Regions from separate parts of the Oerskovia enterophila genome, predicted to be linked through region 1. Evidence: riboswitches for the same ligand, from Rfam matches in the RefSeq annotation. Region 1 holds a riboswitch; the other holds the start of a gene.
The links. Region 1 has a riboswitch for cyclic di-AMP ahead of ACIPWA_RS16860 (C40 family peptidase). Riboswitches for the same ligand answer to the same signal wherever they lie in the genome.

Region 1 (6,867 bases):
CTCGGCGGCTCATCACCCATGCGGACGTCAGGGGGCTTTCTCCGCAGAGCGCCTCGTCGTCTGCGCGCTCTCGACGAGGAGAACAGATGCCCAGCACGGAGACCGATGTGTCGATCCCGCAGACGCTCCCCAGTGACGCACCCGCGCGGCAGGGGTTCGCGCGCCGTTCCGAGTCCGCGATCACCGCCCTGGCGGTCCACCTCGCCCGATGGTCGATCCCCGCACTCCGGATCACGCTGGGCCTGGTGTTCCTCGGCTTCGGGGTCCTCAAGCTCTTTCCCGGGGCGAGCCCCGCGGAGGAGATCGTGACGCAGACGGTCGGCGCGCTGACGTTCGGCGTCGTCGAGGGCGCGGCGGCCCTGGCCCTGACGGCGGTCGTCGAGACGTTCATCGGGCTGACGCTCCTGACGGGGCGGTGGCTGCAGGCAGGTCTCGTCGTGCTCGCGGTCGCGCTGGTCGGCATGATGTCGCCCGTGGTGCTGTTCGCCGGCGAGCTGTTCGGTGACGGCATGACGCTCATGGGGCAGTACGTGCTCAAGGACATCGTCTTCGTCGCGGCGGCCGGCGTGATCGCTGCGGCCACGCTCGGGGCCCGTCTGACGTGCGACGCCCGCTGAGGGCCTAGGCCCACCACGTCCGCAACCGCAGCCCGACGGCGCCACGCGCGCGGCGCCGTCGGGCCGCGGTCCCGCGGGGCCTGCCTCGCGAGGCACAGCCGACTCCCAGACTCGGCACCTACGCTGCTCGGACGCTCGCCGCACCGGCGCCCGCGTGCCCCGGCGATCCCGAGACACACCGGAGTCCTCATGAAGAAGCTGCCCGCCGTCCTCACCGCGCTCGTCGTGACAGCAGCCCTCGCGGGGTGCTCGACCGGAGGGGAAGCGCCCCAGGCGGAGGCGCCGGCCTCGTCGGCCGCCTCGGAGGTGGCGGCGCCGGCCGAGGCGAACGACACGGACCTGCACTTCCTCGCGATGATGACCCCGCACCACGAGCAGGCCGTCGAGATGAGCGAGATCATCCTGGCCGTCGACGGCGTGAGCGACGCGACGCGCGACCTCGCGCAGCGGATCCTCGACGGGCAGGCCGAGGAGATCGGGATCATGCGTGGCTGGGCCGACGCGTGGGGGCAGGACGACCTCATGCAGATGCACTCGGTGCACGTCGCGAACGGCATGCTGACGGGCGACCAGATGGGGTCGCTCGAACGTCTCGCGGACGCGAGCGCGGGGGACGCGACAGCGGTGGCAGAGGCCGAGAAGACGTTCCTCGAGCTCATGCACTCGCACCACGAGGGCGCGATCGCGATGACGCAGGGCGAGATCGCGGACGGTGGGTACACCGACCTGCAGGACCTCGCGCAGCAGATGGTCGACGTGCAGACGGCCGAGATGGCCGAGATCGACGGGCTGCTCGGGCGGTAGCACCGCGCGCCTGCCCCGCCCCGCGCGAACGCTACCGGCCGGTAGCGGCCCGCCGTGGCTACACTCCCGGACGTCGGGAGAAGGGGGCAGCATGGTCGACAGGGAGCTGTCGGAGATCGTCGGGACGCCCCAGGACGGGGGCCGGTCGGTACTGACGACGGTGCAGGTCTCGATCCTGTCGGGGCTGAGCGCGGGGCTCACGGACGAGGCCATCGCCGGTCGCCTCGGCATCAGCGTCCGCACGTGCCGTCGGCACGTGGCGACGCTCTTCCAGGTGCTCGGTGCGACGAGCCGCTTCCAGGCGGGGGTCCTGGCCGCGCAGCGCGGCTGGGTCGCGCGGCGCGTGCGACACCGACCAGAGGGCGCGCCGTCCTGACCGATGAGTTCTGCTGGTCGGTGCGGTCTGACCCCTCGACCGCACCTGCTGGACCGAGAGAACCGAGGACCCCATGTCTTTTCAGGCGTACCTGGACACCATCGAGGACAAGACGGGGCTCACCCCGCGCGAGCTCCTGACGATCGCGCAGGAGAAGGGCTACGACGACCCGTCGGTCAAGGCCGGCGTGATCGTGGAGTGGCTCAAGGAGGACTACGACCTGGGTCGTGGCCACGCGATGGCGCTGGTCCACGTCATCAAGAAGGGGCCCACGATCGACAGCAAGCACGTCGGGTCGACCGGTACGCACCGCGATGAGTCGGACACGCTGTGGTTGGACGGCAAGGCGACCAAGCCCGCCTGAGGCGGGGCGTCCCGCCCTGCCCGACGGCGGCGCGCGCCCTCTCGCAGAAGGTGTGGTTCGTCGTCGAAAGGGATCGATGTCCGACTCGCGGAGTTCGTTACCTCACTGTGACAATCGCTCTCTTGCCATGTACCGTCGATTCTGCTTCGCAGAGAACCCTCTCGCCGGAGCCCTCAGGTGGACGCCGAACCCTGTCACCTCCCGAGGCCACGAACTACACCCATGACAGGGGTGGGGGACCCATTCTTGTGGGCACCGGAGACGGTGTCCTTGGGGTGAAGCCGCACGGACCTCGGTCCGCACGGCCGGGTGAGCTTCTCCGACCCGAACCCGACAGCTGACCTCTCAGGCGTCCAGGAGAACACTCGTGACCTCACGCACGTCCGCGCGCCATCGTGCCGCGCACCGTCCCATCACCCCCTTGACGTCCCTCGGACGATCCGCCGCGTCGAGCGTCAGCTCGGTCGCCCGCCGCAGCGCCGTCGTCGCGGCATCGTCCGGCCTGCTGATCTCGGTCTTCACGGCCCCGGCGAACGCGGCCCCCTCGACCGACCAGGCGAAGACGTCGGTCGGCACGGTCGACCTCGCCGCCGTCACCGCACAGGCCCGCGAGGCCCTGCAGACCAGCCCTGTGGTCACGGTTGCCGCCGACGCGGCGCTCGCGATCGAGCAGGCCCCGGTCGCCGTGACCCCCGCACCGGAGCCGGAGCCCGAGCCCGAGCCGGCTCCCGCACCGGCACCGCAGCGTGCCGCCGCGCCGTCGCGCTCGGTCGAGCGTGCCGCCCCCGCCGCGGCCACGACCGTCCAGGCTGCCGCCCCGGCGCCTGCGGCCTCCGGTTCGTCGGTCGTCGACATCGCCATGCAGTACGTGGGTGTCCCCTACGTCTACGGCGGCTCCTCGCCCAGCGGCTTCGACTGCTCGGGCCTGGTCCAGTACGTGTACGGACAGCTCGGCGTCTCGCTCCCGCACCAGTCCGGTGCGCAGCGCAACGCGGGCACGGCCGTCTCGGCCTCGGAGGCACGCCCCGGAGACATCATCTGGACCCCCGGTCACGTCGCGATCTACGCCGGCAACGGCATGCAGATCGAGGCCACGACCCCGGGCAGCACCGTCAAGTACAGCAAGATCTGGCAGAACAACCCGACGTTCGTCCGCGTCGGCTGATCTTCCCGCCCACGAGGCCCCGTCCACAGCACTGTGGACGGGGCCTCGTGCGTTCCCGGGCACGAGCGTGCGAGCGGGGCGGCGACCCCGGGACGTCGCTCCCTGGGCGGCGCTCCACGAGATGCGCTCCACGACCACCGCCGCGGATGAGTTGTCAGAACGTGGCCGGGCCATACCCCGGCCACGTTCTGACAACTGATCCGGGGGCTCCGCAGTCAGTCGGCCGGACCCGCCGCTACCGCCGAGCTGTCAGAAGTGGCCCGGGCTCACCACCGGCCACGTTCTGACAACTCATCCGGGGCCCTTGGTAGGTTCCACGCGTGGACCCGTCGTCGGAGACCGCCCTCGTACGCCTTGCCGCCCTCACGAGCGGTCTGCCCGAGGCGCCTGACCGGCACGTCCTCGAACCGGTCGCCGAGGCGGTCCGCGCCGCTGCGACTGCCGGCGCCTCCCCGGACGAGATCGCGGTGGCCGGATGCCTGTCGGTCGCCTGGGTCGGTGTTCTGCTCGGGAACGGGCCGAGCCCGTCAGACGACGACGGTCGCCACGAGGACCACCGCGAGCAGCACGAGGTAGGCGCGGGCGTGCACGCGGTCCGGCATCCGGCCGACGAACCGGCGCGTGAGCACGATCCCCAGGACGGATCCGATCGCCAGGCCGACGAAGGCCGAGAGGTCGACGTAGCCGAGGTGACCGGCCCCGAGGACCGATGCCGAGGCGCCGCCGGCCACCACGTAGGTGATCGACGCCGCGACGGCGACGGGTAGGCCGAGCGGGTTGGCGAGACCGGCAGAGTCCGTCATGGACCAGCCGTGGCGACGGAAGAGCGGGACCGTCATGACGCTGCCGCCCACGCCCAGCAGCGCCGCGACCGCGCCCACCGCGGGCCCGACGACGATGGTCGTCGCTCGGCCCAGCGGACGCGCGGGGCGTGCCGTGGCGAGGAACCCCGGGCGCAGCACCGCGTTGAGGAGCGTGACGGCGAGGTAGACGACGAACGCCCATCGCAGCGCCTCGCCGGGCACCAGGCCGGCGACCGAGGCGCCGAGCGCAGCGCCGATGGCGATGAACGCCGTGAGGGGCCAGAGCGCGTCGGTCCTCAAGGTCCCTGCACGGTGCTGGGCGAACGTCGCGACGCCCGCGTTGACGACCATGACCGCGGACGAGGTGGCGACCGCGACGTGCATCCCCATGTCCTCGGCGAGCGGCGCGGATCCGGGCCCCGAGAGGAGCCAGAGCAGCAACGGGACGATCATGAAGCCGCCGCCGAAGCCGAAGAGGACGGTGGTGACGCCGGTGAGGCATCCGGACAGGAGCAGGACGAGAAACATCAGGGTCCACGCTAAGAAGCGAGCCCGTGGCGTGCATCCGCGGATGTGCCAGGTTCTTTCGCGATCACGCCAGCGCTGGGTAGGGTCGCGGTGTGCGCAACACCCCGATCGACCTGGTCGACGACGCCCCCCGCGACGTTCTCCCGATCGGCACCGACTATGCGATGGGCGAGGTGCTCGTCCCGCACCGTCACCGCCGGGCTCAGCTGCTGTACGGAGCGACCGGGGTCATGCACGTCGAGACGGACGACGGCAGCTGGGTCGTCCCGACGCACCGCGCCGTGTGGATCCCCCCGGAGACCGTCCACCAGGTCACGATGTACGGCGTCAGCACGTGCTCCCTCTACTTCGAGCCCGCCGCCGCGCCGTGGGGGCCGACCACGTGCGAGGTCGTCACGGTCTCGCCCCTCGCCCGGCAGCTCCTCCTCGAGGCGGTCGACCTCCCCGTGGAGTACGACGAGCACGGCCGGGACGGCGCGCTGGTCCGGCTGCTCCTGTTCGAGGTGTCGCGCATGACGCCCCTGCCGTTGCACGTCCCGCTGCCGAGCGACCGCGCGCTGCTGGCGATGTGCCGAGCGTTCCTCGACGAGCCGGACGCGCACGCCTCGCCCGTCGCCTGGGCGGCGGCCCTGCACGTGAGCCTGAGGACGTTCAACCGCCGCTTCGGGGCGCAGACCGGGCTGACCTTCGACCGGTGGCGACAGCGCGCGTGCGTGCTGGCCGCCCTGCCCAGGCTCGCGGCGGGAGAGTCCGTGACGCGCGTCGCCGGCGCGCTGGGGTACGAGAGCCCGGCCGCCTTCTCGACCATGTTCCGCCGGGTGCTCGACGCGAGCCCGCAGGAGTACCTCGGCACGGGAGCGCGACCGAGCCGTCCCGGCGCCGTGACATCCTGACGCGATGCGCGTCGAGCCGGTCAGCCCCGAGGTCCTGGTCGCGCGGGTCGCCGCGCTCGTCGCGGAGCGGCCCCGCGCGGACGGGGCATTGCGCGTGCTCGTCGACGGCCACCCCTCGACGCACCCGGAGACGCTCGCCGACCTGCTCGTCGAGCCCCTGCGCGTCGCGGGCCGCCCGACGGCGCGCGTCAGCGTGCGCGACTTCCTGCGGCCGGCGTCGGTGCGGCTCGAGCACGGCCACGAGGACCCGGACGCCCTGCTCGACGAGTGGATCGACGTCGGTGCGCTGAACCGGGAGGTGCTGTCCGCCGTCGGGCCTGCGGGGGAGGGGCGCTACCTCCCGAGCCTGCGCGACCCCGTGACCTCGCGCTCGACGCGGGCCGACTACGTCGAGGCGCCGCCGGGGCTGGTCGTGCTGCTCGACGGGTCGCTGTCGCTCGGCCGCGGGCTCGACGTCGACCTGACCGTCCACCTCGCGCTCCAGGACGCGACGGTCGCGCGACGCACGCCGCCCGCCGACGCCTGGACCCTGCCCGCGTACGCGCGGTACCGGGGCGAGGTCGCGCCCGAGCGGACGGCCGACGTGGTCGTGCGCGTCGACGACGCGCGCCGTCCGGCATGGGTCACGCGGGCGTGAGCCGTCGCGCGGAGGGGGAGCCGCGCCGTCGGGCAGCAACCTCGCACGGCCCGACGGCGTCACGCACCCCGCGCTCGAGCATCCGGTAAGGTCTGCGCAGCGTCGCGTGCCGGTGGCAGACCGTGTCAGGCATGGAGGCGCCGGACACGAAGGAGCCCGACGATGACCACGTCGCCCCCTTCGCCCTCACGTGACTGAGGGCGAGAAGAACCACCTCGCCGAGACGCCGGAGCTCGTCGAGACCGGTCTCCCCGAGACACCCCGGCTCGTCGCCTGGAGCCGCGAGCTGCGGGCCGTGCACGACCGGCTGCGCGAGGCGCTGCGCGTGACCCGTGCCGCGCTCGACGACGGAGAGCCCGCCGAACCCGCGACCCGCGACCTGCTGCTGTTCTGCCACGGATTCTGCACCGCGCTCACGGGGCACCACGAGGGCGAGGACCGCGAGCTGTTCCCCGCGATCGCGGCCGCGCACCCCGAGCTGGTCGGGACGTTGCGGAACCTGAGGCAGGACCACTCGATGATCGCGCACCTGCTGGGCGGCCTGACGGCCGCGGTGGACCGGGCGGCGCCCCCGGACGAGCTCGAGCGTCACCTCGAGGGGGTCGCCGCGATCATGGAGTCCCACTTCCGGTACGAGGAACGCATGCTCCTCACGGTGCTCGACACCCTGGCGCTCGACG
Region 2 (6,867 bases), on a different contig from region 1:
TGCGGCTCGTGATCGGGTCGGCGTTCGGCTTCGCGGTCGCGACCGGGGTCATGGCGCTCATGCCGAGCTACACGACGTTCGCGCTCGCGTGCATCCCCGTCGGCTTCGCGTCGCTGACCATGATGACCGCGGCCAACACGACCATCCAGATGACGACGGACCCCGTCATGCGCGGGCGCGTCATGTCCCTGTACATGATCGTGTTCCTCGGGGCGACGCCCGTCGGTGCACCGATCGTCGGCTGGATCGCCGAGGCCTACGGTCCCCGCTGGGCGATCGGGATCGGCTCCATCACGGCGCTCCTGGTCTCGGTGGGCGCGGCGATCTGGGCCATGCGGAACTGGAAGTTCACGGTCAGCTACCGCGTGACGCAGCGCCCGCACCTCCTGGTGACCTACCCCGCGGGCGGCGCGGCGCGGCGCGCGAGCCGCAGCGACACGCGCGAACGGCTCGGCGTCGACGACGCGCAGGACGTGGCCGAGGCGGCCTGACCTCGCCCGGCCGGTGGCCGGGCGGACGCGTCGAGGTGACGCGCCGAGCAGGCGCACACGCAGAAGCGGCCCGCCCCGGGAACCCGGGGCGGGCCGCTTCGTGTCTCGGTCTCAGGCCAGCGCGTCGACCACGAAGTCGATGCTCTGGGTCAGCAGCTCGACGTCCGTGGGCTCGATCGCGGGGAACATCCCGATGCGCAGCTGGTTGCGGCCCAGCTTGCGGTAGGGGAACACGTCGAGGATCCCGTTGGCGCGCAGCGCCGCGATGACCTGGGTCGCGTCGATCGACTCGTCCAGGTCGATGGTCCCGACGACGGTGGACCGGTCCTCGGGGCGCGTCACGAACGGCGTGGCCCACTCGCGTGACTCGGCCCACGCGTAGAGCGTGCGTGCCGAGGTCGCCGAGCGGGCGCTCGACCATGCGAGGCCGCCCTGCTCGTTGAGCCAGTCGACCTGCTCGGTGAACGTCACGAGCGTCGCGACCGACGGCGTGTTGAGGGTCTGGTCCAGGCGCGAGTTCGTCAGCGCCGCCTGGAGCGAGAGGAACTCGGGGACCCAGCGGTCACCGGACTCGATCTCCTCGAGGCGCGCGACGGCGTCGGGCGACAGGATCGCGACCCACAGCCCGCCGTCGGACCCGAAGACCTTCTGGGGCGCGAAGTAGTAGACGTCGGTCTCGGCGAGGTCGACCGGGAGGGCGCCCGCGCCCGACGTCGCGTCGACGAGCGTCAGCGCGCCCTGCTCGCGCGATCCCGGCACGCGGCGCACGGGGGCCATGGCTCCGGTCGAGGTCTCGTTGTGGGGCCAGGCGTAGACGTCGACGCCGTCCGCGAGCTCGGGGAGCGCGACCGACCCCGGGGGAGCGGTGACGACCTGCGAGGGCTCGAGGAACGGTGCGCGGGTGGTCGCGGTCGCGAACTTGGCGCCGAACTCGCCGAACGCGGCGTGCTGGGCGCGCTCGCGCACCAGGCACAGCGTCGCGACGTCCCAGAACGCCGACGACCCGCCGTTGCCGAGCACGACCTCGTATCCCTCGGGGGCGTCGAACAGGTCCGTGAGCCCGGAGCGGATCCGGCGGACCAGGGACTTGACCGGTGCCTGGCGGTGCGAGGTGCCGAGCACGGACGTGCCGGCCTCGACGAGCGCGCGCACCTGCGCGTCGCGGACCTTGGAAGGCCCGCAGCCGAAGCGGCCGTCGCTGGGCAGCAGGTGCGGGGGGACGGTGATCTGGGTGGGCTCAGGCACAGGGCAACGATAGTCCGGCCTGGCGCGAACACCGTCGGGCGTCCACAATGTCGGTGGCTCGGACCTAAACTAAGGTCAGCGGCCCGCCGGTGCGGCAGGTGCCCCCAAGCCCCCAAGCGACAGGAGCGCGACGTGACCGACCTGATCGACACCACCGAGATGTATCTGAAGACCATCTACGAGCTCGACGAGGAGGGCATCGTCCCCCTGCGTGCGCGCATCGCGGAGCGACTCGGACACTCGGGACCCACCGTCTCCCAGACGGTGGCCCGCATGGAGCGGGACGGTCTCGTCGTCGTGACGGGGGACCGTCACCTCGAGCTCACCCCGGACGGCCACGCCAAGGCCCAGCGCGTCATGCGCAAGCACCGCCTCGCGGAGCGCCTGCTGACGGACGTCATCAAGCTCGACTGGGAGTTCGTGCACGTCGAGGCCTGCCGGTGGGAGCACGTCATGAGCGAGCTCGTCGAGAAGCGCCTCATCGGCCTGCTCGACCACCCGCACTACGACCCCTACGGCAACCCCATCCCCGGGCTCTCGGAGCTGGGTGAGGACATCCAGGAGATCGAGTACCTCGACGGCGTGGTGTCCCTGCCGGCGTACGTGGCCGCCGCGGACCGCGCGGGGCGCGAGCCGGGCGGGCTGCGCGTCGTCGTGCAGCGCATCGCCGAGCCCCTCCAGACGGACACGGACCTGTTGGCCCGCATCGCGGCCGCGGGCATCCTGCCCCGCCAGGAGGTCACGGTCACGCCGGAGGCGGGGTCGTTCACGGTGTCCGCGGAGGGCGCGGAGACCGTCCTCGACCTGCCCGACGACGTCGCTCGCCACATCTTCGTCACCGCGCCCTGAGCGCAGCGCACCACGGGTTCCGCCGCCGCCCCGCACCCCCTCGTGGGATGCGGGGCGGTGGTGTTCTCGATGCCTTCTCGGGGTGCCCGGGGCAACGATCTCGTGCCGGTTCGTCCTGCTATACCAGGCCTTTCCAGGGCGTCGTGACGGGAACGTGACATTCACCCGGAGGTCGTGTACGTTCGGTTCTGCTTCACGGATGAATCGTCCGTCGAGGCCCTTGCGCGGAACGCCGAACCCTGTCACCGCGCGAGGAGCACCACGACCCGATGACAGGGACGGGGGACCCAAATTCGGGTACCGGAAACGGTGCCCTTGGGGTGAAGCCAGACGGACCTCGGTCCTGACGGCCGGGTGATTCTCCCACCCGAACCCGACAGCTGACCTCGCAGGCGTCCAGGAGAGGTATCCAGTGAACGCAGTCACGACCGGCGCACGCCACCGTGCAGCGCGACGCCCGCTTTCCACCCTTGCTTCGGCGGCGACGGCTTCCTCCGTCGGCCGCCGCACCGCTGTCGTCGCTGCCTCGTCGGGACTGATCGTCTCGATGCTCGGCGCGATGCCCGCCAACGCTGCGCCCGTCGACCACGACACGGCCAAGCTCAACACCGTCGACCTGAACGCACTCACGACGCAGGCCCGTGCCGCGCTCGAGTCCGCTCCGTCCGTCACGGTCGCCGCTGAGGCCGGCTTCACGATCGAGAGCGCGGCCGTCGCCGTGACCCCCGCTCCTGAGCCTGAGCCGGAGCCCGTCGTCGAGCGCGCCACGCAGGCCTCCTCGCGCTCGGCCGCACGTACGGCCAACACCACGGCCACCACGTCGACGACCGAGAAGGCTGCTTCGGTCTCCGTCCCGGCCTCGGCCAACGGCAGCGCGATCATCTCGATCGCCAGCCGCTATGTGGGCGTCCCGTACGTCTACGGCGGCACCACCCCGGACGGCTTCGACTGCTCCGGCTTCACGAGCTACGTCTTCGCGCAGGTCGGCATCACCCTCCCGCGCCAGTCGAGCGCGCAGGGCAACGTCGGCACCAAGGTGTCGCGTGCCGACGCTCAGCCCGGCGACCTGATCTGGACCCCCGGCCACATCTCGATCTACGCCGGCGACAACATGCAGATCGACGCCCCGCGTCCCGGCAAGACGATCCAGTTCCGTCAGATCTGGCAGTCGAACCCCACGTTCATCCGCGTCGCCTGAGCGCCCTCGCGGGACTCTGAGCCTCGCGGGAGCGATCTTCCGCAGCTCGACCAGCACCCCGTCACCCTGCCTCGTGCAGGGTGACGGGGTGCTGTCGTTCGCGGGGAGCCAGTGCCGGGTCGGTGCCGGACGGGCCGCAGCGTCATGGGGTACGCCGACGACGGAGCGACCCGCCCCTCCGGGGCCCTGCGCCTCGGTGGACTTTGCCTGTTCTTTCGATAGGTTTGTCTCAGGATGGTGCTTCACCATCGGGAGGAGATGAAACCATGACTCGTGCAGAGATCGTGCTCGTCGGGGTCGACGGTTCGGAGCCCAGCCTGCACGCCCTGGACTGGGCGGCTGCGTACGCGCGCCAGGTCGGCTGGCCCCTGCACGTCGTGTGTTCGTACTCGCTCCCGTCCTTCACCGCGGCCTCGCTCGACGGCGGCTACGCGGCCCTGGACGACACCGCGATCCAGGAGGGCGCCAAGGCGGTCCTGGCCGAGGCCACCCAGCGGGCCGAGGCCGCGGGCGTCAGGACGACCGCCGCGATCGCGACCGGCGACGCCGCCGGTGTCCTGGTCGAGCTCTCCAAGGACTACAGCCTGGTCGTGGTGGGGACCCGCGGGCGGGGTGGGTTCACCGAACGTCTGCTCGGCACCGTCTCGTCGGCGCTGCCCGCGCACTCGCGGTGCCCCACGGTCGTCGTGCCCCTGAAGTCGGGCGGGGAAGGCGGCGAGCTGCCGGCGATCCAGCCGCTCAAGCGGATCGTGGTCGGCGTGGACGGCTCGCCGTCGGCCGACATCGCCCTGCGGCACGCCATCAAGCAGGCCAGGGCGTGGAGCGCCGAGCTCGTCGCCGTCGCCGGCGTGCCCGTCGGTGCGGGGGCGGGGCTGCTCGCGTGGCTGCCGGCCTCGATCGACCACCAGCAGGTCCTCGACGACATCACCGAGGGGCTCAACGTCATCGTGGACCGGCACGAGGCCGAGAACCCCGACGTCCCCATCAAGCGGATCGTGCTCGACGGGACGGGGGCCGAGCTCCTCACGGAGTTCTCGACGGCCTCGGACCTCGTGGTGGTCGGGTCGCGTGGGCGTGGTGGCTTCACGGGGCTGCTCCTGGGCTCGACGAGCCAGGCGGTCCTGCACCACTCGGCCTGCCCCGTCATGGTCGTGACCAAGCGCTGCGAGGACGAGAAGCCCCCGGTGGCGAAGGGCGCCTCGGCGGAGGGCTGACGACACCGCACCGCGTGGACGTGCCGGAGCGGGCGTGACCTCGAGGTCACACCGGCTCCGGCACGCCGACGGCCGGAACGCGTTCAGTTGCGCGTGCGGTACAGGTGCATGGTGATCGGCGCGAAGACGGCCGTGAGGAGCACCGAGGCCAGCAAGACCCACCCGATCTGGTCGAACGTGGCGGTACCGGCCATGAGGGCGCGGACCGCGGTCGCGAGGTGGCTCACGGGGTTGATCTCGGCCCAGGTGCGCAGCGCCGAGGGCATGGTGTCCGGGTCGACGAAGATGTTCGACGCGAACGTCAACGGCATGAGCACCAGCATCGAGACGCCCATGACCGCGTTGGGCGTACGCATCACGAGGCCCAGGATCGTGAAGATCCAGCTGATCGCGAACGCGAAGACCAGCAGCAGGGCGACGGCCAGCAGGACGCCGACCACCCCGCCAGCGGGCCGGAAGCCGATCGCGAGCCCCAAGCCAACCGTGATGACCGACGCGATCGTGTACCGGACCGTGTCTCCCATGAGCGCGCCCACGATCGGGGCGGGCCGCCAGATCGGGAGCGAGCGGAACCGGTCGAACACGCCCTTGGTGATGTCGGTGTTCAGGGTGAAGCCCGTGTAGACCGTGATGATCAGGACCGTCTGCACCAGGATGCCGGGCAGCAGGTACTGCAGGTAGGTCGTCGTGTCCCCGGCGATCGCCCCGCCGAACAGGTACGTGAACATGAGCGTGAAGATGATCGGCGTGAGCGTGACGTCGAACAGCTGCTCGGGGACGTGCTTGATCTTGAGCAGCGCCCGCCACGCGAACGTCAGGGTGTTCGCGAGCGGCGACGGCCGGGTCGGGTGCTGGTCGATCGCGATGGCCTCGCGCAGCGTCTGTGCCTCCGGGGTGGTGATCACCTCGGTCTGGGTCGCGGCCATCAGGCCACCTCCTCGGTGTGGCTCGTGGTGCCACTTCGGTTCTGGTCTTCCTCGTCGACCGGCTGGCCCGTGAGCGCCAGGAACACCTCGTCGAGGCTCGGCTGCCCGAGCGTGAACTCCGGTACCCCGATGCCCGCGTCCGCGAGAGCGGGCAGGAGCTGTGCTGCCAGGTCCGCGCCGTCGTCGGGCACGCGCGCCGAGAACGCGTACGGGTCCGGTGCGAGCACGACCTCCGCGCGCAGCACGCGCTCGACGATCTCCGCGGCCCGGGCGCGCTCGGACGAGTCGGCGAGACGCAGGTTCACCGACCCCTCGCCGACCGAGCGCTTGAGCTCGGTCGCGGTGCCCTCGGCGATGACCTTCCCGTGGTCGATCACGGCGATGCGGTCCGCGAGCTGGTCGGCCTCCTCGAGGTACTGGGTCGTGAGCAGCACGGTCGCGCCGTCGGCCACGAGCACGCGCACGATGTCCCACACCTGGTTGCGGCTGCGGGGGTCGAGCCCCGTGGTCGGCTCGTCGAGGAACAGCACCCGGGGGCTCATGACGAGGCTCGCGGCGAGGTCGATGCGGCGGCGCATGCCGCCCGAGTACGTCTTGACGGGCCGGTTCGCGGCCTCGGCGATGCCGAACGCCTCCATGAGGTCCATGCCCCGGCGCCTGGCTGCGGGCTTCGAGAACCCGTAGAGCCGCGCGATGACGATCAGGTTCTCCGCGCCGGTCAGGTCCTCGTCGACCGACGCGTACTGGCCCGTGAGACCCACGAGCGAGCGGACGGCGTCGGGCTGGGCCAGGACGTCGTGCCCCAGGACGTGGGCCGTGCCCGCGTCGGGGCGCAGGAGGGTCGTGAGCATGCGGACGGCCGTGGTCTTGCCCGCGCCGTTGGGACCGAGGACCCCGTAGACCGTGCCGGTCGGCACGGCGAGGTCGATCCCGTCGACGGCCCG

Region 2: another riboswitch for cyclic di-AMP. It lies ahead of ACIPWA_RS06900 (C40 family peptidase); the one in region 1 lies ahead of ACIPWA_RS16860 (C40 family peptidase).

Annotation. Positions count from the first base shown of each region.
Region 1 is NZ_JBIVFZ010000005.1:157,783-164,649, forward strand. It holds gene ACIPWA_RS16840 (DoxX family protein) at 87-617, shown strand; gene ACIPWA_RS16845 (DUF305 domain-containing protein) at 807-1,421, shown strand; gene ACIPWA_RS16850 (response regulator transcription factor) at 1,513-1,797, shown strand; gene ACIPWA_RS16855 (DUF4287 domain-containing protein) at 1,871-2,161, shown strand; cyclic di-AMP (ydaO/yuaA leader) riboswitch at 2,364-2,528, shown strand; gene ACIPWA_RS16860 (C40 family peptidase) at 2,529-3,326, shown strand; gene ACIPWA_RS16865 (sulfite exporter TauE/SafE family protein) at 3,854-4,657, opposite strand; gene ACIPWA_RS16870 (AraC family transcriptional regulator) at 4,750-5,550, shown strand; gene ACIPWA_RS16875 (nucleoside/nucleotide kinase family protein) at 5,555-6,187, shown strand; gene ACIPWA_RS16880 (hemerythrin domain-containing protein) at 6,378-6,867, shown strand, end outside.
Region 2 is NZ_JBIVFZ010000002.1:511,647-518,513, reverse strand. It holds gene ACIPWA_RS06915 (MFS transporter) at 1-491, shown strand, start outside; gene serC (phosphoserine transaminase) at 603-1,736, opposite strand; gene ACIPWA_RS06905 (iron-dependent transcriptional repressor DtxR) at 1,869-2,585, shown strand; cyclic di-AMP (ydaO/yuaA leader) riboswitch at 2,806-2,995, shown strand; gene ACIPWA_RS06900 (C40 family peptidase) at 3,145-3,783, shown strand; gene ACIPWA_RS06895 (universal stress protein) at 4,050-4,997, shown strand; gene ACIPWA_RS06890 (ABC transporter permease) at 5,081-5,923, opposite strand; gene ACIPWA_RS06885 (ATP-binding cassette domain-containing protein) at 5,923-6,867, opposite strand, start outside.